2 linked regions of the Pseudovibrio sp. Tun.PSC04-5.I4 genome follow. The protein of the gene in region 1 interacts with the protein of each later gene in a pairwise test. Links are inferred from orthologs where the notes say so. Each region holds a gene or a part of one and is shown in the gene's direction. Other genes may lie near its edges.

The links.
Region 2: the proteins of btsR (region 1) and BLS62_RS17615 interact in binary tests that used the Escherichia coli proteins (3 or more experiments, as listed by UniProt). The link is inferred for Pseudovibrio sp. Tun.PSC04-5.I4 from one-to-one orthologs.

What each region holds. Positions count from the first base shown.
Region 1 is NZ_FNLB01000001.1:3,178-13,094, forward strand. What follows is about bases 6,572-9,570. They hold btsR (two-component system response regulator BtsR), read left to right. Parts: upstream 6,572-7,715; coding sequence 7,716-8,426; downstream 8,427-9,570. Other genes in these bases: BLS62_RS00050 (sensor histidine kinase), read left to right, coding at 6,572-7,719; BLS62_RS00060 (carbon starvation CstA family protein), read left to right, coding at 8,608-9,570. In the rest of the region: BLS62_RS00020 (GNAT family N-acetyltransferase), read left to right, coding at 1-343; BLS62_RS00025 (YgjV family protein), read left to right, coding at 604-1,116; BLS62_RS00030 (type III polyketide synthase), read left to right, coding at 1,259-2,380; BLS62_RS00035 (isoprenylcysteine carboxyl methyltransferase family protein), read left to right, coding at 2,373-2,873; BLS62_RS00040 (aldehyde dehydrogenase (NADP(+))), read left to right, coding at 3,011-4,528; BLS62_RS31905 (transposase), read right to left, coding at 5,316-5,468; more of BLS62_RS00050, read left to right, coding at 6,037-6,571; more of BLS62_RS00060, read left to right, coding at 9,571-9,917. UniProt on the Escherichia coli protein: Member of the two-component regulatory system BtsS/BtsR, which is part of a nutrient-sensing regulatory network composed of BtsS/BtsR, the low-affinity pyruvate signaling system YpdA/YpdB and their respective target proteins, BtsT and YhjX.
Region 2 is NZ_FNLB01000006.1:2,651,384-2,661,265, forward strand. What follows is about bases 2,201-5,164. They hold BLS62_RS17615 (glutamate-5-semialdehyde dehydrogenase), read left to right. Parts: upstream 2,201-3,016; coding sequence 3,017-4,312; downstream 4,313-5,164. Other genes in these bases: proB (glutamate 5-kinase), read left to right, coding at 2,201-2,961; BLS62_RS17620 (nicotinate-nucleotide adenylyltransferase), read left to right, coding at 4,309-4,968; rsfS (ribosome silencing factor), read left to right, coding at 5,128-5,164. In the rest of the region: BLS62_RS17600 (GNAT family N-acetyltransferase), read left to right, coding at 15-566; GTPase ObgE, read left to right, coding at 788-1,834; more of proB, read left to right, coding at 1,834-2,200; more of rsfS, read left to right, coding at 5,165-5,535; 23S rRNA (pseudouridine(1915)-N(3))-methyltransferase RlmH, read left to right, coding at 5,688-6,170; BLS62_RS17635 (murein hydrolase activator EnvC family protein), read left to right, coding at 6,448-7,809; BLS62_RS17640 (S41 family peptidase), read left to right, coding at 7,806-9,140; BLS62_RS31750 (hypothetical protein), read left to right, coding at 9,320-9,481; BLS62_RS17645 (divergent polysaccharide deacetylase family protein), read left to right, coding at 9,478-9,882. UniProt on the Escherichia coli protein: Catalyzes the NADPH-dependent reduction of L-glutamate 5-phosphate into L-glutamate 5-semialdehyde and phosphate. The product spontaneously undergoes cyclization to form 1-pyrroline-5-carboxylate.

The sequences.
Region 1 (9,917 bases):
GTTGGCCGAGAGTGATGCCATTGATTTACTGAAATTTGAAAGAGCCAATAAGTCTTTCTTTGAGAAATGGGTTCCAGCTCGCACCGAAGACTATTTTGAACTGGAAAGCCTCAAAGAGATTATCCGCGAGCTTGTTATGGACGAGGATCATTTTTTCCTCGTTAGAAACGAAGAGTACCAACTGATCGGCAGAATTAATCTGCGTGCAGCAGGCGCTAGTACTGATGGAGGTGCAGAACTCGGCTATCGCATCGGAGAAGCATTCGGCGGGAAGGGATTTGCCAAAGCCTCAACCCTCGCGCTTATTCAACATTTGAAGGCGGAAGGCGGGCCGTCCTCCTAATCGCCTTTGCCGCAGTTAATAATCCGGCATCCTCAAGCGTCCTCAAGCCTGTGGCTTCCAACAGGACGCGACAGGCACCAAATCTGTTCAACTGAACGACCAAACGCTGACCCTGCACAAATATACACGTCTCCTGGAGGCATAAGTTCGTAAAGTATGCGCTTTTTCTGAACTCTAGCCAGTATTCTTCGCGATAATACAGACGCGGCGAAATCCTTTTTCGGCTTAATGTCTTCGTCCCAGACGAAAGACGCCGACATATGGATCTCTATATTATTCAAGCCCTTGGTATAACGGCTTTTGCAGTCAACATGGTTGGCTTTTCAACTTCCCGAGATCAGTTGCTCCGCAGCCTGATTTTCCTCAGCGCCAGTCTGTTTTGCATACACTACGTATTACTGGGTGCATATGTTGCTGGTCTAAGCCTTGCGCTTAGCGGTTTGCGATCCTTAATATCGTTGAAATACAAAGGAAATCGCTGGTTTTTTGGCTTTGCTATTGTGCAAACGCTGATGAGCCTTGCCATTTATGACTCTCCCTTCGACCTTTTACCATGGTCTGCCTCCCTCCTCAACGGCTATGCCATGTTCTGCTTAAGCGGCATCCGTATGCGCGTTGTCATGCTGGTTGGTGCTGCCCTCTGGTGTTCAAATGCTGTCATCGTCGGGTCCTGGGGCGGCGCAATAAATGACCTGACAAACGGCACACTGTTGCTCGTAACCATTTATCGCATGAAAACGGCCACAAATAAGGAAGTGCTTAACCAAGCCTGATAAAACCCTCCACCTTTTCACACCAACAATCCATCCCCAGCAAAACAACCCTAAAAAACGCCGGATTTTCAGAGGTTTGTTCACCGCCTATAACGTTGAAGAGCAGAAATGGCATAACAATAAATCAGGGTTGGAGAGCCGAATGCCCGTTTATCTGACCGGCCTTGCGACAGCGGTGCCGCCCTACGAATTAACTCAGAACCTGGTGTTGGAGTATGCACGCCGCATCCTCGGTCCAAAGTTCGCCCAGTTTGAGCGCATGTCTGGCACTTTTTTAAATGCAGGCGTTGAAAAACGCTATTCTCTTGCGCCGCTGGAATGGTTTTTAGAACCACAAAACTGGCGGACACGCAATGAGGTGTACCTACGCGGTGGAACAGAACTGTTTATTGATGCTGCCCGAAGAGCGCTCTTGAAGGCAGGCCTGCGTGCACAAGACATAGACACAATCGTAACAGTTTCATCCACTGGCATTGCCACCCCAACATTGGAAGCACAGGCATGGAGCCAAATGGGGTTTCGGCAGGATATTCTGCGGGTTCCGGTTTTCGGCCTCGGTTGCGCTGGCGGTGTATCCGGCATGGCAATCGCGCGCGAGCTTGCCCAAGCCAAACCCGGTACCAACGTACTGCTGGTTGCACTGGAAGCCTGCACGCTCTCATTCCGGTCTGATCGTCTCACCAAGGCTGATATCATCGCAACTGTATTGTTTGGGGACGGCGCTGCAGCTGCATGCCTTTCCACCAACATGCCAGAAGACACGCGCAAAACTATAGAGCTGGGTTCGGGCCAGCAGGAGATTTGGCCCGATACACTCAACATTATGGGCTGGAATGTAGATGAGAGCGGGCTTGGTGTGGTGTTTGATCGGTCCATTCCTGACTTTGCTAGAGACCATTTCAAAGATGTGACGGATCGCAGGTTATCAGCGCAAGGGTTGTCCATGCAGGATCTTACCCGGTTTGTCTGTCATCCCGGCGGCGCTAAGGTTGTTCAAGCGTTGGAGCAAGCACTGGACCTGCCCTCCAATTCCCTTGATGCGGAACGAGAGGTATTACGGGATTATGGCAACATGTCAGCACCGACTGCTCTGTTTGTTTTAGAACGCGTGCTGGAACAACCAAAACCAGGTCTGATGATGATGTGCGCACTCGGCCCGGGTTTTACTGCCTCGTTCCTCCCAATCACGGTTGTGGCGCAGCCATCATCATCTGCAAGCCTTGCCACCGATCACACTGAGCCAACAGGAGTAATCAATGCCTGATGCCTCGCTACCCGCCCTGCTCTTCCTCGCGTTTATCGTCGTTCAACGCCTTTCTGAGCTCGTAATCGCAAAACGCAACACGGCTAGGTTGCTAAAAAAAGGAGCCCGTGAAGTTGGTGCCAGCCACTATCCGCTTGTTGTGAGCGTTCATGTGGCATGGATACTTTCACTTGTTGTTCTGGGTTACAACAAACCGGTCGCAATGCCGTGGCTCTATATTTTTGCGGGCCTACAGATTTTTCGATTATGGATTTTGTTGTCTCTTGGTTCCAGATGGACAACACGCATTATTGTGCTCAAGGAGCCTTTGGTGAAAAGGGGTCCATTCGCCTTCATAAAGCACCCCAACTATCTTCTTGTGGCATTGGAGATCTTCACCGCACCGATGGTTTTGGGTTTATTCCCCGTTGCCTTTCTGTTTTCCGGCATAAATGGCGCAATACTCGCTCTGCGCATTCGCGTGGAAGATGAAGCTCTGGTAGACCTCAGGTAACATGAGTTTCTCCGTAAAACTTAGTTAAGTGCTTGAACTGGATAAAACATAGTGATATATCACTATCCAATTACCATGCGAGTTGATCACGGTTGCTCGCTAATCTGACTTATCAAAGTTTTTGTGCCGAGGTCATCATGCTAACAGGTTGCCATCTTATCGCTGGAAAATGGGTCGATAACACCCAGAAATTCCAGTCCACTCCGTACTCAGGTGACGCCAGCTCTTATTCCTGTGGCACTGCTGAACTGATCGACAAAGCCGTTCAAGGCGCAGAAGACGCTTTTATGAGCTTTGGCTGGTCCTCCCGTTCAGAGCGCGCCACCTTCATTCGCAAAATCGCTGAGGAAATCGACGCACGCGGTGCGGAAATCACCAAGGTTGGCTGTGCTGAAACTGGCCTTCCAGAAATGCGCCTCAATGGTGAGCGCGGTCGCACCGTTGGTCAGTTGCGCCTGTTCGCTGATCATATTGAAAAAGGCGATTACCTCGATCTGGCTCATGATAAAGCTATACCAGACCGCGCGCCGCTTCCACGTCCTGATATTCGTTTGAGCCAGCGCCCTGTTGGGCCGGTTGCTGTATTTGGCGCCTCCAACTTCCCTTTGGCCTTCTCCACTGCCGGCGGAGACACAGCGTCCGCCCTTGCAGCAGGGTGTCCGGTTGTTGTCAAAGGCCATGAAGCTCATCCGGGTACTGCTGAGCTGGTAGCCCAAGCCATTGACGCGGCAATCAAATCCTGCGGCATGCATCCCGGCGTTTTCTCACTGGTACAAGGTGGCAGCCGCGAAGTTGGTACAGCCCTTGTCAAGCATCCATTGATCAAAGCAGTTGGGTTTACCGGGTCACTAGCTGGTGGCCGCGCTTTGTTTGACCTTTGTGTTTCTCGCCCTGAGCCTATCCCGTTCTTTGGTGAACTGGGCTCTGTCAACCCTTCCTTCCTGTTCCCCAATGCTCTCGCCAGCCGCGGCGAAGCAATTGCCGCTGGTTGGGCTGGTTCTCTGTGCATGGGTGCAGGTCAGTTCTGTACCAATCCAGGCGTCATGCTCGTGGTTGATGGTCCGGATACAGATGCCTTCATCGCCAAAGCAAAAGGCGCACTGGAAGCAGCTGGCGAACAACCAATGCTCACAGACGGCATTGCCGCAGCCTATCGTGCAAGCTCGGCCAAAATCGCAGACGAAGCCGGCGTAGAAGAGTTGGTAGGCACAGCTTGCACAACACGCGGCGCTAAGCCTTACATGTTCGTGACCGACGCTGCTAACTGGCTTAAAAACAAAGAGCTGCAAGAAGAAGTATTTGGGCCACTCGGCATCGTCGTCAAACTGGAAAACCTTGATCAGATGCACGATGTCGCCAAGCAAATCGAAGGTCAGTTGACTTGTTCCGTTCATGTGGATGCTGCCGATTATGCTGATGCCCGCAAATTGATGCCGCTTCTGGAGCGTAAAGCTGGCCGCGTGCTTGCCAATGGGTTCCCAACCGGTGTTGAAGTTTGTGATGCGATGGTTCATGGCGGTCCGTACCCGGCTTCCACCAACTTTGGCGCAACCTCTGTGGGCACCATGGCAATCCGCCGCTTCCTACGTCCAGTAAGTTATCAGGACATTCCGCTGGAGTTGGTCTCCAGTTTTGAAGTCGAGGAAATGGCGTAAAGCTGTCTCAATATAACCATCAATAGCCCTGAACGTAGCTGTTCAGGGCTTTTCTTCGTCTACTGGTCGCTCTGGAGTGGTTAGGCTGCCAGGTTTTTCAGGGTACCTCGGCCGTGTTGCACAACTCCAATTTAGATTGCGGCTTGCCCAAACCCATAAATTGAGGTGTCCTGAAACCCTTTCGAACGGCGGCTGTCCGAAGGACGTTATTTTATTTAGAACAGCAACGCCAATTTGCGCTTCTATCCTCTGATGTTTAAAGTTTCTTGAGCTCAGTTTTCCCCCGACCACCCGCTTTAAACGACCCATCGGGGTTTCACCTCGCGCCCGCTGCCCGTATCAGGTGTATTTCTGCCAGTCCATTCTGCCGCACTTTTGAATTGCAAGGATATGCGCGTCACGCGATGTCAGGTCAGTCTCAGTGTCTCGACTGAGGATTGCCTATTTAGGCGATGGAATAACAACCTCAACACTTTCAAAGCACTCTGCCAATTCTTGTCTGGTTGGCTCGCCGTCGTAAGCGCCATCACCCAGAAACTTCGCCACCGTGTCGTCAATTTGATCCAACAAATCCGTTAGGGCTGACGGCTCGTCAACGCTCTCTTCCGTCAACTCACCGCACAGGATTTTGCGCGTATTCAGCTCTGTCCCCAGATGCAGTTTGCGCCAGTTTCTGCGTTTTATCTTGGTTCTCTGCCATTCACCCGCCCAAAGACCTTTAGTCCTGTGCTGTCTATTACTAGATGAGCCGGTTCAGCTATGCGTGTAGCCCGCAGCTTTGTCAGCTTCAAACCTTCCGTCCGACGCGACAGCGTAGAAAATCAGAAACAGGCAGGTCCAGTTGTATCAGGCGAAACAGAGAGCGTGCAAATCCTTGGATCGGGCGAAGCGCGAGACCGAATAATGACCTCACCTGCAAACAGGTTTCGATGGCAAGCACTGAGAATTTGGTAGGACGACCGCGGCGCTTGCTGTGTGGGGCGTGCCAATAAACCTGGCAATGTCCTCATCGATTCAAACGCTCACATCTCAGCGCTGGCGAAGACTTTCGTTAGACTCTGGCCAGTTGGTGAGACGATATCCGGTTTTTGTAAATATCTCCCGCCGAGCAGCATTATGTTTGAAGGGCATGAAAAGACTACCTGACCAAAAAATAGGCTGCCTACATACACGCTGGAGGCGGATTTGTGCAGCAAGGCCGTTATACCCCACGTCGCGAACGACAGTTACTCGCGCATGTTCTTCAGTTGTTCTGAAACGAGGCCAATTTTGCAGCTTCGGGGCCACTGGGCCAAGTTCGTGCATTTTAAGCGAGCTGAACTCAACGGGTAAGGGCTATCTGTAAGCAAGTTCCAAATTAGGCAGGAACGCTGCGTCTTTCCATTAATTCAGAGCCTGTCCATTCCTAGCTTTTCTTAGGATTTGATTGAAGTCTTTGCATAGGCTTCAATTATCTGGCAGTTGCTTCAGACAACAACATAAATAACCGACAAAGAAGCTTGTTGTCCATGGCGCTGATCCTTCTTCTGCTGCAACAGATGTGTGTCTATCTCGTTATTGTATATCTGGTCAGCAAGACGCCGCTGTTCAAGATATTCACGGAGGATGCACCCCGCCTCCCGCATAAGGTCCTAATTTACTTCGTGTTTTCCGGCTTTTGCATTATCGCAACTTATTTCGGTGAGCAGGTTAACGGAGCGATTGCGAACACACGTGCCATGGGAGCCGTGCTCGGCGGTCTGCTTGGCGGACCGATCACGGGCTTGCTGGTGGGCATTACAGGAGGCCTGCATCGCTACAGCTTTGGCGGTTTTACCGATCTGGCCTGCACCATTTCCACCACTTCTGAAGGGCTATTGACGGGTGCTGCGGCTCTGTATTTGCGCCAACAAAACAAGGGCGCTCTTCTGTTCCGGCCCCTCTTCGTGTTCTGGCTGACGTTGGCTGCCGAGGCAATGCAGATGCTCATCATTCTGGCAGTTGCGCGCCCGTTTGACCATGCATTTGAGTTAGTCCAGCAAATTGCTATTCCGATGCTTCTGGTGAATTCCTTAGGGGCGGCGCTCTTCATGAGCATTGTTCGCGATCAGAAGACCATGTTCGACAAGCTTTCCTCCGCATTTTCCAGTCAAGCGCTCAAGATTGCAGAACGGTGTGTCGGAGTTCTGGCCAAGGGCCTCAATGAGACATCGTCGGCCAAAGTCGCCAGGATTGTGAGTGAGGAAACGAAAGTTGGCGCCGTTGCCATAACCGATAGATATAAGTTGCTGGCCTTTACCGGCAGTGGATCAGATCATCACATTCCCGGAACGCCGATTTCCTCTCGGTTGACGCTGGATGCGATTACGCACAACACAGTTATGTATGCAAACGGTGTTGAGGTGCCCTACGGCTGCTCAATCTCTCAGTGTTGCAAACTGGGGTCATGTCTGGTTATTCCACTCCGCAGCGATACCGAGGTGATTGGCACCATCAAAATGTATGAGCAGAAGAACAAAATGTTCCTCAACATCAACCGGACTCTTGGAGAAGGTATTGCCAAGTTACTTTCCAACCAGATCCTTTATGGGGAGCTGGAAGAGAAACAAAACCTGCTGACGTGTGCTGAACTTAAGTTGTTGCAGGCTCAGGTGAATCCGCATTTCCTATTCAACACGCTCAATACTATTGCAATTATTACGAAGCGTGATCCTGTGAAAGCTCGTTTTTTGCTCCTGCAGTTTTCCAAATTCCTCCGCATCAATCTAAAACGCACATCCGGCCTTGTGTCGCTGAGCGATGAGCTTGACCACATTGATGCGTATCTGGCGATTGAAAAAGCACGGTTTGCGGACAAACTGAGTGTGGAGATTGATCTGCCGACAAAGCTTCACAATATTCAGGTCCCCGCCTTCACGCTCCAACCAATTATCGAGAACGCCATCAAACACGGCATTTCACAAAGTGTAAATCAGGGCCACATTCATATCAGTGGCCATATTCAAGATGATGCTATTGAACTGCGCGTCGAAGACAATGCAGGATTGTATGTTCCTCCAAAAGACAAGGAGGGTCTTGGCATGTCCCTCGTCGATAAGCGGCTTAAGAAACAATGGGGTGAGGACTATGGCCTTTCCATTGAATGGGAAGATGATCTGTTTACACGGGTGAGTATCCGCGTGCCTCAACATGATCTGGAGGCTGCGCAATGATCACCTGTCTTGTGGTTGATGATGAACCCTACGCCCGCGAAGAGCTTGTTGAGCTGCTGGATAAAGCCGGGAACATCGAGGTTATCGGAGAATGCAGCAACGCGATTGAAGCTCTCAGCACCATCAATAAGCTGAAGCCTCAACTGGTGTTTTTAGATATCCAAATGCCACGCATTTCGGGAATTGAGCTGATTGCAATGCTCGACCCGGAAACTATGCCACGGATCGTTTTTTCAACGGCCTATGACGAGTACGCCATCAAGGCCTTTGAACATCACGCCTATGATTATCTTCTGAAGCCGGTTGAAGAGGAACGTCTGGCGAAAACGCTCAACCGGATTAGGGTCGATTTACGTCCTCAAATGTTACAGGACATCACCCCGCAGCAACTTACTCACTTGCCCTGTTACATCGGCAATCGCCTGAAGGTTATTCCGCTCGCCAACGTGGAATATGTCTTCAGCGACCTCAGCGGCATTCACGTTGCCACCACAAACGAATACGTGCACACACAACTCACCTTGAAGGTTCTGGAACAGAAAACGCCGTTGGTGCGATCCCATCGCCAGTACCTTGTTTCCCGCGATACGATTGCCGAAATCACATTGCTGGAGACCGGAGCGGAAGTCATCACTCATAGCGGCACGAAAATTCCGGTTTCGCGGCGTTATTTGCGAAGTGTAAAACAGGTGTTTGGCTATGCCTGAACCAAGCCAAAACAACGGTTTCTCAATTCGAATCAAATTTTCTTGAAACAGGACATGTGCCGCGGACCGCTTATCTACGATTATTACCGCTTAGCCTCCCAGCATGCCGCTTAGCTGAAACCTCAACATCAAACCCTTGAAACCGTTTTACTCCTACCCAAAGAAATAGGAGGAAGAAGAAATGTTGTGGTTTCTCTTTAGTGTTGGACTTCTGCTAGTAGGCTACTTTGTCTACGGCACATTCGTTGAAAAAGTTTTTGGGGCACGCCCTGGACGCCAAACACCGGCGCATGCGCAAACCGACGGTGTTGATTACGTTCCGATGTCAACACCTAAGGTCTATCTGGTTCAGTTGCTGAACATCGCTGGCGTTGGTCCGATCTTCGGCCCGATCCTTGGTGCGATGTACGGCGTTTCTGCCATGCTCTGGATTGTGCTTGGCTGTATTTTTGCTGGCGCGGTGCACGATTACTTCTCAGGTATGCTGTCTGTGCGTAATGGCGGTCAGTCCGTTCCAAACCTTGCCGGTAAGTACCTTGGAACTGGTGCAAAGCATTTTATGAACATCTTCGCGCTCATCCTGCTGTTGCTGGTTGGTGTTGTGTTTGTTTCTGCTCCTGCCAGCCTTTTGGGTCGCCTGACAGGTGTTGATGTCACCATCTTCCTGATTTGCATCTTTGCCTACTACCTTGTTGCAACAATTGTTCCTGTCGACAAAATCATTGGCCGCTTCTATCCGTTCTTTGGTGCGTTGCTGGTGTTCATGTCTGTTGGCCTGACTGTCGCTCTTGCGCTCTCCAGCGAACATTCCATGTTGCCAGGCGTAGAAGCCAGTGACTTCTTTCTCAATCTGAACCCGAACGACATGCCTTTGTGGCCAGCTCTGTTCATCACCATCGCGTGTGGTGCAATCTCAGGTTTCCATGCGACCCAGTCTCCTTTGATGGCACGTTGCATGGAAAACGAACGAAATGGTCGTTTCGTATTCTATGGTGCAATGATCGGTGAAGGCATTATCGCTCTTATCTGGTGTGCGATTGCATTGTCTTTCTTCGACGGTGTTGAAGGCCTCGCTGAAGGCATGGCTGGCAACCCAGCGAACGTCGTTTATGAAGCATCAAACGGTCTGCTTGGTACAGTTGGCGGCTACCTGGCCGTTCTTGGTGTGATTGTTCTGCCAATCACCTCCGGCGATACCGCGTTCCGCTCTGCCCGCTTGATCATGGCAGAATTCTTCGAAATGCCACAGAACAAGCTGCCTAAGCGTTTGTTGCTTGCTCTGCCCTTGTTTGTTGGCGGTGCCCTTCTCACTCAGGTCGACTTCGGCATTATCTGGCGCTACTTCGGTGTCGCAAACCAAGCAACAGCAACCATGATGCTCTGGACTGCGGCGGCCTACCTGCTGCGCCACAACAAGCTGCATTGGATTTGCACCATTCCAGCTCTGTTTATGACAACAGTTGTGGTCACTTTCTTGATGAATTCAAGCAC
Region 2 (9,882 bases), on another replicon or contig:
AACAATAAGAAGAGATGGCGATGTTTCCGGAGCTGCATTCCGAGCGGTTGATACTACGTGATTTTCGTAAGAGCGATTTCGACATTCACAATGAATTTCTGAGTGACTTCGATGTGAGTAAGATGCTCACCGTGGTTCCGCACCCTTACACTAAGGATGATGGCGAATGGTGGTTTGACCATTGCCTCACCACACCACACAATGAAGAGATCAACTGGGTTATCGACAACGGCGAAGGTTTGGTCGGTGTCATCGGCATTCGTAATGTATCGACCACCCCGCATCTTGGCTATTGGTTGGCGAAGTCTGCATGGGGCAAGGGTTATGCGAGTGAAGCAACCAACATGGTTTGCGATTACGTATTTAACCGCCTGAGTGCCTTGGCTATGAATACCGGCCTGTTCACCATCAACCCGAAATCTTTGAATGTACTTCAGAAGAACGGGTTTGAGGTTACTGGCGAGACCAAGGAAAAGAACCGGGCTCGTGGTGATATCGAGATGGACTATACAACGGTCACACTCACCAAAGACCGCTGGCAAGCAATGCAGGCCATCGCAGCTTAAAGCTTGGTATCGTCTCTTATGCATCAGTAAAGGCTTGCGACCCAACCGGGTTGCGGGCCTTTTGGCTGTTCTTATGGGCCTTGTAAGCGCCGTAACAGAGCGATTTTTTGGCCAGGCTAGTAATAAAATTAGCCAGAATTGTCGTTGTAGACTTGGCTCCACGGCAATAGGGCTTTAAGACGGCTCTCAAAGAACGTCACAGACGGACGAAAGAGAATAATATGAAATTCCTTGATCAGGCAAAGATCTATGTAAAGTCCGGTGACGGCGGCGCAGGCAGCGTTAGTTTCCGGCGTGAGAAATATGTAGCAGAAGGCGGCCCAGACGGCGGCGACGGTGGTCGCGGTGGTGATGTATGGGTTGAATGCGCTGACGGCCTGAATACGCTGATTGATTACCGCTATTCGCAGCACTTCAAAGCTAAAATTGGTATGCACGGCATGGGCCGCAACAGAACCGGCGCCAAAGGCGACGATGTTGTGCTCCGCGTTCCGGTTGGAACTGAAATTCTGGATGAAGACAACGAGACCGTTGTTGCAGATATGACGAGAGTCGGTCAACGCCTGCTCCTGATGAAGGGCGGCAATGGCGGGTTTGGTAATGCGCACTTTAAATCCTCAAAAAATCAGGCACCACGCCACGCCAATCCGGGCCTTGAAGGCGAAGAGAAGTGGATCTGGCTGCGCTTGAAGCTGATTGCGGATGCTGGCCTTGTTGGTTTACCAAACGCTGGTAAGTCCACTTTCCTCGCCGCTGTTTCAGCGGCACGTCCGAAGATTGCGGATTACCCGTTCACGACTTTGCACCCGAACCTTGGTGTTTGTGAACTTGATGGCCGCGGGTTTGTGCTGGCTGATATTCCGGGCCTTATCCGTGGCGCGTCTCTGGGTCAGGGTCTTGGAGACCGTTTCCTCGGCCATATCGAGCGGACACGCGTTCTGCTGCACCTTGTCGATGGCTCTGGTGTTGAAGACCCGGCAGATGCATACCACACCATTCGTGGTGAGCTGGAAGCCTACGGTCATGGCCTTGGTGAAAAGACTGAAATTGTGTGTCTTTCCAAAGCTGACTCCTTGACGGACGAACTGCGCGAAGAGCGTTTTAAAGCGCTCGAAGAAGCTTGTGGCCAGACACCACTTGTCATTTCTGCTGCCAGTGGTGAAAACATCGATACGGCTCAACGTATGGTCATTCGCGCCATTGACAAAAACAAGCAGGAAGAGGCAAAAGCCCTTCTTACCGACAAGATTGAGGAATGGCGTCCCTAATGGCTCGAAGCCTGAGCGACTATAAGCGCATCACTGTCAAAATCGGCTCAGCTCTACTGGTTGAAAATGGCCGCTTGAAACGAGACTGGCTGGAATCTCTGGCAGATGACCTGCAAGCTCTTTCCGAGGCCGGAAAAGAAGTGCTGGTTGTTTCCTCTGGTTCCATCGCTCTTGGTCGTGGTGTGTTGGGTTTGCCGTCTGGTCCGCTGAAGCTGGAGCAGGCGCAAGCCGCTGCTTCTGTCGGTCAGATTGCACTTGCTCAGGCTTACTCTGAAATTCTCGGCGAACGGGGTCTGACTGCTGGTCAGATCCTGCTGACCCTTGGAGATACAGAGGAACGTCGCCGCTACCTCAATGCGCGTGAAACCATTGGCACCCTGCTGAAAATGGGCGCTGTACCGATCATCAACGAGAACGACACTGTTGCGACCTCCGAAATCCGGTATGGCGATAATGACCGTCTTGGCGCCCGTGTGGCGACAATGGCGAGTGCGGACCTCTTGGTGCTGCTCTCTGATGTTGATGGCCTTTATACTGCTGCGCCGCAAAAGGATCCCAATGCGATCTTTTTGCCGGAAGTTCCACAGGTCACACAAGAGATTGAAGCGATGGCCGGTTCTGCTGGCTCTGCGTTTTCCTCTGGCGGCATGAAAACCAAGATCGATGCGGCGAAAATCTCGCAATCTGCCGGGACCACCATGATTATTGCCAGCGGCAAGACCATGAACCCGCTGACTGCGATTGAGAATGGCGCACGCGCAACTTGGTTCCCTGCTCCCTCTTCTCCCTCGCGAGCTCGGAAGACGTGGATCAGCGGTCACTTGAAACCACATGGTACAGTGCAATTGGATGCAGGTGCATTAAAGGCCGTTAAAGCTGGCAAGAGCTTGCTGCCTGCTGGCGTGACCAAAGTTGACGGCACATTCACTCGCGGGGATGCGGTACGTCTTTTAAATGCTGATGGCCATGATGTGGGCCGGGGCCTTATTGCCTATGATTACGGCGAGGCCTCTCTCATCATTGGGCGCAACAGCAGGGAAATTGAAGCTATTATCGGTTATGCGGGGCGCGCAGAGATGATCCATACAGATGATCTTGTGCTCTCAACTTCTGATTTGGATAATTGATAGAAACTGTTTAGGTTGAAGAGCTTCAACCGGCGATGATTTAAGGGTTTTGCAGATGCTGACTAGTTCTGAAACAGCAAATGCGGGAAATACCAGCATTTGTGACCTGATGGCGACCATTGGCAAGAAAGCACGCGCGGCAGCTCGTGTTCTTGCAATTGCTCCCACAAGCCAAAAGAACAAAGGCCTGGAGGCAATGGCTGCTGCTGTTCGCGCTGCAACTCCGCAAATCCTCGCTGCCAATGCTCTTGATCTGGACGCAATGACGGCCAACAATCAGCAAACCTCCTTTATTGATCGCGGCACCTTAAACGAAGAGCGCATTGAAGCCATTGCTGGCGCACTGGAAGACATTTCCAAGCTGGACGATCCGGTTGGCAGCAATATTGCTCAATGGACCCGCCCAAACGGACTGGACATCTCCCGCGTACGGACACCCCTTGGTGTGATCGGCGTGGTTTATGAAAGCCGTCCCAATGTGACAGCTGATGCTGGCGCCCTGTGCCTGAAAGCGGGCAATGCGGTTATTCTGCGCGGTGGTTCTGACACCATCAACTCCAACCTTGCCATTTATAAGGCTCTGCAATCCGGACTGGCTGATGCTGGCTTGCCTGTTGATGCAATTCAAGTTGTACCGGTGAAAGACCGCGCTGCCGTGGGCGAAATGCTAAAAGGTCTGAATGGCAATCTGGATGTGATCATTCCACGTGGCGGCAAAAGCCTTGTGGCACGGGTGCAGGAGGAAGCTCGCGTGCCGGTGTTTGCCCACCTTGAGGGGCTGGTTCACATTTTCATCGATAAGAACGCCGATCTGGATAAAGCGGTAGACATTGTTGTGAATTCTAAACTGCGACGCACAGGCATTTGTGGCGCGGCTGAAACTTTGTTGGTGGACGAAGCAGTTGCTGCGACACACCTGCCTCCAATCCTTGCTGCACTTCGGCAGAAGGGCTGTGAAATTCGCGGTGATGAAGAAGTGTTGATGCTTTACCCGAGCGCGAAGGAGGCTTCTGCGGAAGATTGGGCGACAGAATATCTGGCCGCTATTATCTCCGTGAAGATTGTTGGCGGTCTGGTTGATGCAATTGAGCACATCAGTGAATACGGCTCCAACCACACCGACTGCATCATCACCGAGGATCAGGTTGCGGCTCAAAAATTCCTCGCAGAAGTGGATTCCGCAATTGTTCTTCACAATGCATCCACACAGTTTGCAGATGGCGGAGAGTTTGGTATGGGCGCAGAAATTGGCATCGCCACAGGCCGTATGCATGCACGTGGTCCGGTAGGTGTTGAGCAGCTGACCAGCTTCAAATATGTCGTTCGCGGGACTGGCCAAACCCGTCCATGATCGTAACAGACCCACAAACCTTTGATAGCCGCGGCAAGCTGGGAGAGGTGCCACCTTCCTGGCTGCGCCTGCCCTATGCAGCTGACGGAAATCGCATTGGATTGTTTGGCGGTTCCTTCAATCCTCCGCATCCCGGCCATTTTCTGGTGGCTGAAACCGCCCTGCGCCGGCTGGAGTTGGATCAGATCTGGTGGTTGGTTACGCCCGGCAATCCGCTAAAATCCCGCCACGAACTGACATCTTTGGAAGAGCGGGTATGTGCGACAAAAGCGCTGGCGCGGCACCCACGCATGAAGGTGACGGCTTTTGAAGCTGTTCTCGGCACCTCTTATACAGCAAGCACTTTGAAGAGTTTGCGGCGTATCCGACCAAGGTTGAACTTTGTCTGGGTGATGGGTGCAGACAATCTCGCAAATTTTCACCATTGGCAAAACTGGCAGAGCATTATAGAAGGGGTGCCTGTGGCAATCGTTGACAGGCCTAAAGCGACGCTTTCGTCTCTTTCAGCTCGCGTTTGCCAGAGGTATGCCTTTGCTCAGATAAAAGAGGAAAGTGCACGCCAGCTGCCTGAGTGCAAAGCCCCTTGCTGGACCATTCTACATGGCCCGCTAGACGAAACCTCCTCCACTTTACTGAGGGATAGAGGACACGCCTAAGGGAAACTTGCGCGGTTTGCAGCGACAAGTGTCTTGAAAATGCCATAGGGACCTGAGTATTCTTCTTGACGGAAGGCTTGAGTTTGTGCATTCCAAGCTATCTTACATGGCAGATGCAATCTGCTTATCTTTAACCATGGCGAGGGCGCTTAGCTGACCATGATAACTCAACATGAAGGGACGGACACCATCGCTCCTCTTCAACCGCACGACACCTCCGAAAACGGGGATGTGCTTGCACTGATCGTCAAAAGCCTGGATGACTCCAAGGCTGAAGAGATCGTATCCGTAGATCTTGCTGGCAAGTCTGCATTGGCTGACTACATGGTTGTGGCTTCTGGCCGCTCACATCGCCATGTTGGCGCTGTTGCTGACCACTTGCTCCGTGATCTGAAACTGGCAGGCTACACCGGTGCCCGCATTGAAGGCATGCCGCATTGTGACTGGGTGCTCATCGATATCGGTGATGCAATCATTCACATTTTCCGCCCAGAAGTCCGCAGTTTCTACAATATCGAGAAAATGTGGTCCGCGGATAGCACTGAGCCGACACAGTTCATCGGATAATACCTGACCTCCTTTGAGGTCCGGTGTTTTGCGCTGCTTAATCCAACTGCCATTTCTATGAGATGGCGGTTTTGAATTAGTGCGCGCTTTTGTGGGTTAACCTGCTTGCCTCTGAACTGACGGAAAACCGTCATTCAACCCTCGGAGACTTCATGAAAGTCACGATTGCCTGCGTTGGCAAAATGAAAGCTGGCGCGGAAAAGGACATGTGTGAACGCTATCTGGACCGTGCGCGTAAAGCGGGCCGGTCCGTTGGCGTTACATCTGTGTCTGTGGTTGAATTTACAGAAAGCCGGGCTGCCCGCACAACCGAGCGAAAAGACGAAGAAGCGCAGTTTCTGCTCAATGCGCTTCCTTCTGGCGCGATCCTTATTGCGCTGGATGAGCACGGCAAAGCCCTTTCCAGTGAGGTGTTTGCTAAAAAGGTTGGTGACTGGGCTGATCAAGGCACCTCTGACATTGTGCTGGCCATTGGTGGTGCTGACGGGCATGGACAAGCCCTTTTGCAACGCGCTGACCTAAAGCTCGCTCTTGGTTCCATGACATGGCCGCATCAAATGGTGCGGATTATGTGCGGCGAGCAAATCTATCGTGCCATCACAATTTTAACTGGCCACCCCTACCACCGTGCCTGATTTCGCTGGTGGTGCCTGCATGCCTCTCTAAAATCCCCACGCAAGACCATGTACAAGTTCAGCCTGTAAGAGGATTGGCAGTGTTGTGGATATTGATGTTTCCCGTGTAAGTCGCTAAGCCTTCAAACGTGGTTGACACTTCCTTAACGCTGTCTGTTCATTATCCTCAGCGTTGACCATTCAAGTAGCCTATTAGCTGCTTGTTTTGGCTAGTTGTTTTATGCGTGTTCTTTTCAGAAAATCAGGCCCTTTCTGGGAATGCGCTTTAGGAGTTCAGTTGTTGCGTCTCAGAGGAAGCCGGATCCTCCAGTTGGTGACAAGTTTCGTCTTGTTTTTTGTGGTTGCTGTTGGGCTGCCGCTGCAAGGCACTGCGCAAAAGCTGACAAATATCTCCCTGAAAGTTGACCAGAAAGACCCAGCTGCTGAAGCGCTGAAACTCAAGCAGGCGCGTGAATATGAGTTGCGCGATCTGAACGAGAACATCTCTCTTTCTTCTGAGAAGCGGGAGGAAATTCAGCGTTCTATTCGTGCGTTGGAGCGCGATGGCGAGAGTCTGAATGGGGAATTGATCCGCACCGGCGAGCGCATGAAGAAGCTGGAGAACCAGCTGGAAGCCACGGAAGCGCGCTTGGGGCGCCACCGCAAAAACGAGCAATCTGTTCGCGCGTCATTGAATGAACGCAAAGATATTTTAGCTGAAGTTCTGAGTGCTCTGCAACGGATTGGTCATCGGCCTCCCCCTGCAATGGTCGTGCGCCCTCAAGATGCTCTTGGTGCCGTGCGCAGCGCTATTTTGCTCAACTCAATCATGCCCGAAGTGCGGATTGAGGCGGAGGCTTTGGCCAGTGACCTTGCTGAACTGACAAGGTTGAGGGCAAAAATTGAAGCAGAGCGCAACAGAGTTCGAAGTGGTGCAATTCAGATGGCAGAAGAACGCCATCGTGTTGAATTACTTTTAGAAAAGAAAAAGTCAGCACGGCAAGATAGCCTCGCAGCGCTGGAAGCCGAGAAGGCTCGCGCAAAGGAACTTGCCCAGAAGGCAACCTCTTTGAAAGAGTTGCTTGCTAACCTTGAACGAGACGTGGAAAGCAGCAGACGCGCAGCGGAAGCAGCGCGACTTGCGGACATAGAACGGCAAGACCGGATTGCTTCCGGTGACCCGTTTGCTGACCCAAGCCGATTAAAACCGGTTGTTGCTTTTGCGGACACCCTTGGGCTTTTGCCTGATCCGGTATCCGGCACACTACTACAAGACTTTGGGGTTGCGGATGGTTTTGGGAATACGACCACTGGTCAATCCATTGCAACGCGCCCTAACGCCCAAGTCACCTCCCCCACTGATGGATGGGTGGTGTATGCAGGGGATTTCCGCTCTTACGGGCAGATGGTAATTGTAAATGCAGGCGGCGGGCACCATGTCCTGTTGTCTGGTATGGACAACATCATGGTTGAGCTAGGGCAATTCATTCTAGCCGGTGAACCAGTCGCTAAAATGGGAGAAACGCGCCTCGCAAGCGCTAATAACCTTAATTTTAGTTTGGATCAGCCGGTTTTATATGTAGAATTCAGGAAAGACGGCACTGCAATCGACCCCAGCCCATGGTGGTCTCGCGCCGAAAACGAAAAGGTTCGCGGATGATACGGAAAGCATCGTTCTTGCTGATTGGCGTGGTCATGGGGGCTACGGCGGTCGTAACATACTCTCAGGTCCCGTTCAGGTTTGCTGAGCCAGCAGCAGCTGCGTCTCCCGATACGTACAATCAGCTTAATCTGTTTGGAGACGTTTTTGAGCGTGTACGCTCTGATTATGTTGAGGAGCCAACAGACTCCAAGCTGATCGAGACCGCGATCAACGGCATGCTTACAAGCCTTGATCCACACTCCAGCTACCTGCCACCAAAAAGCTTCCGCGATATGCAGGTGCAGACGCGCGGCGAGTTTGGCGGTCTTGGTATTGAAGTGACTATGGAAGACGGCCTTGTGAAGGTTGTTGCTCCTATTGACGATACTCCGGCGTATAAAGCGGGCGTACAGCCTGGTGATCTGATTACCCATCTTGATGGGGAACAGGTTATGGGCCTTACCTTGAACGAAGCCGTTGAGAAAATGCGCGGTCTGGTGAATACAGACATCATCATTACCGTGCGTCGTGAAGGTATCAACGAACCAACCGATATTACAATAACACGTGACGTGATCCGCATCCGCTCTGTTCGGTGGAACAAAGAAGAGGATGTCGGGTATATTCGCATCACGCAGTTCAATGAACAGACCTTTGAAGGCCTTGAAAACGCTGTTAAAGAACTAACAGCCGAGATTGGCGAAGATAAACTGAAGGGCTTTGTGCTGGATCTGCGCAACAACCCAGGTGGTTTGCTTGATCAGGCGATTGCCGTTTCTGACGCCTTCCTGAACCGTGGTGAAATTGTTTCCACCCGTGGCCGGAATGCAGAAGAAACCCAGCGCTACAACGCTCGCATTGGTGACCTGACTGAAGGTTCTCCTGTGATCGTTCTGATGAATGGCGGTTCTGCTTCAGCTTCTGAAATTGTAGCCGGTGCGCTGCAGGATCATCGCCGTGCAACAATCCTTGGCACGCGTTCCTTCGGTAAGGGGTCTGTTCAAACCATTATCCCACTTGGTGCGAATGGTGCGATCCGTCTGACGACCGCCCGTTACTACACGCCTTCTGGCAACTCCATTCAGGCTAAGGGTATCCGCCCGGACATCGTTTCCTTGCAGGAACTTCCTGAAGAGCTGAAAGGCCGCGCAGAGACCAAGGGCGAAGCTGGTCTTCGTGGTCACCTTCAAGCTGAAGAAGGCGATGAAGGTTCTGGTAGCCAGGCTTATGTGCCGCAGGACAAAGACAAGGATGTGCAGCTGAATTTGGCGAAAGCTCTGCTTCGCGGCGAGAAGACTGATACAGCCTTCCCACCAGCAGCTGACAGTGCAGCAAACACATCTAACTAAATGACAGGATAAAAGCCCGCCGCGCCTAACACCATATGTTTAGCGCGGTGGCTCTATATTGAAACAACCGGCCTTAGCTTTGTTCTGGCCAAACTGCTTTATTTTTTTGTTTTAGAGCGTATTCTTCTTTGAAAACCGGAGGCACTTTCCGGGAGTACGTTTAAGTGGTGGGGGCACCAATGGCTGGGAGCGACTTGACAGCTCCGCTTGGAATGAACAAGCGTGGAGGCATTAGACGACTGCCACTTGGGCTGGTCGGCGTCGCTATTATGACCGTTGTTCTCACTACAGGTTTTATCTGGATTGGCATTGTTGATGACCCCAATGGGGGGAGCCAATGACAACCATTAAGCTTTCGAGTGCTATTGATGGTGTTGCGCCCAGCGATATTGAGATAGTCAATCTGCCAGATCGTGCTCAGCTGGAACAGGCAGAAGCGCAAAAACCTGGATCTAGTGGCTTTGTCGGCCTACCCGGCAGCAAACAACGCCAACAAACACTTGGCAACAACCTCACCAATCAAGCCAATGGCCCAACACCTTTGATTGAGCTTGCTCGCAAAGCCGGTTATGACGGCTTGGATGGCGGGTTCTCTGGCGAAACGCTTTCAATAGATCCGGTTGAGCAGTTGTTGGAACCAAGCTCCTACGGTGCTCTTCCCAAAATTTCAGAGGAAGGCATTCGTCCGCTTGATGCTTATGCCCGCAGGCCTAATCCTGCGACACTGACCCAAGCTCGCATC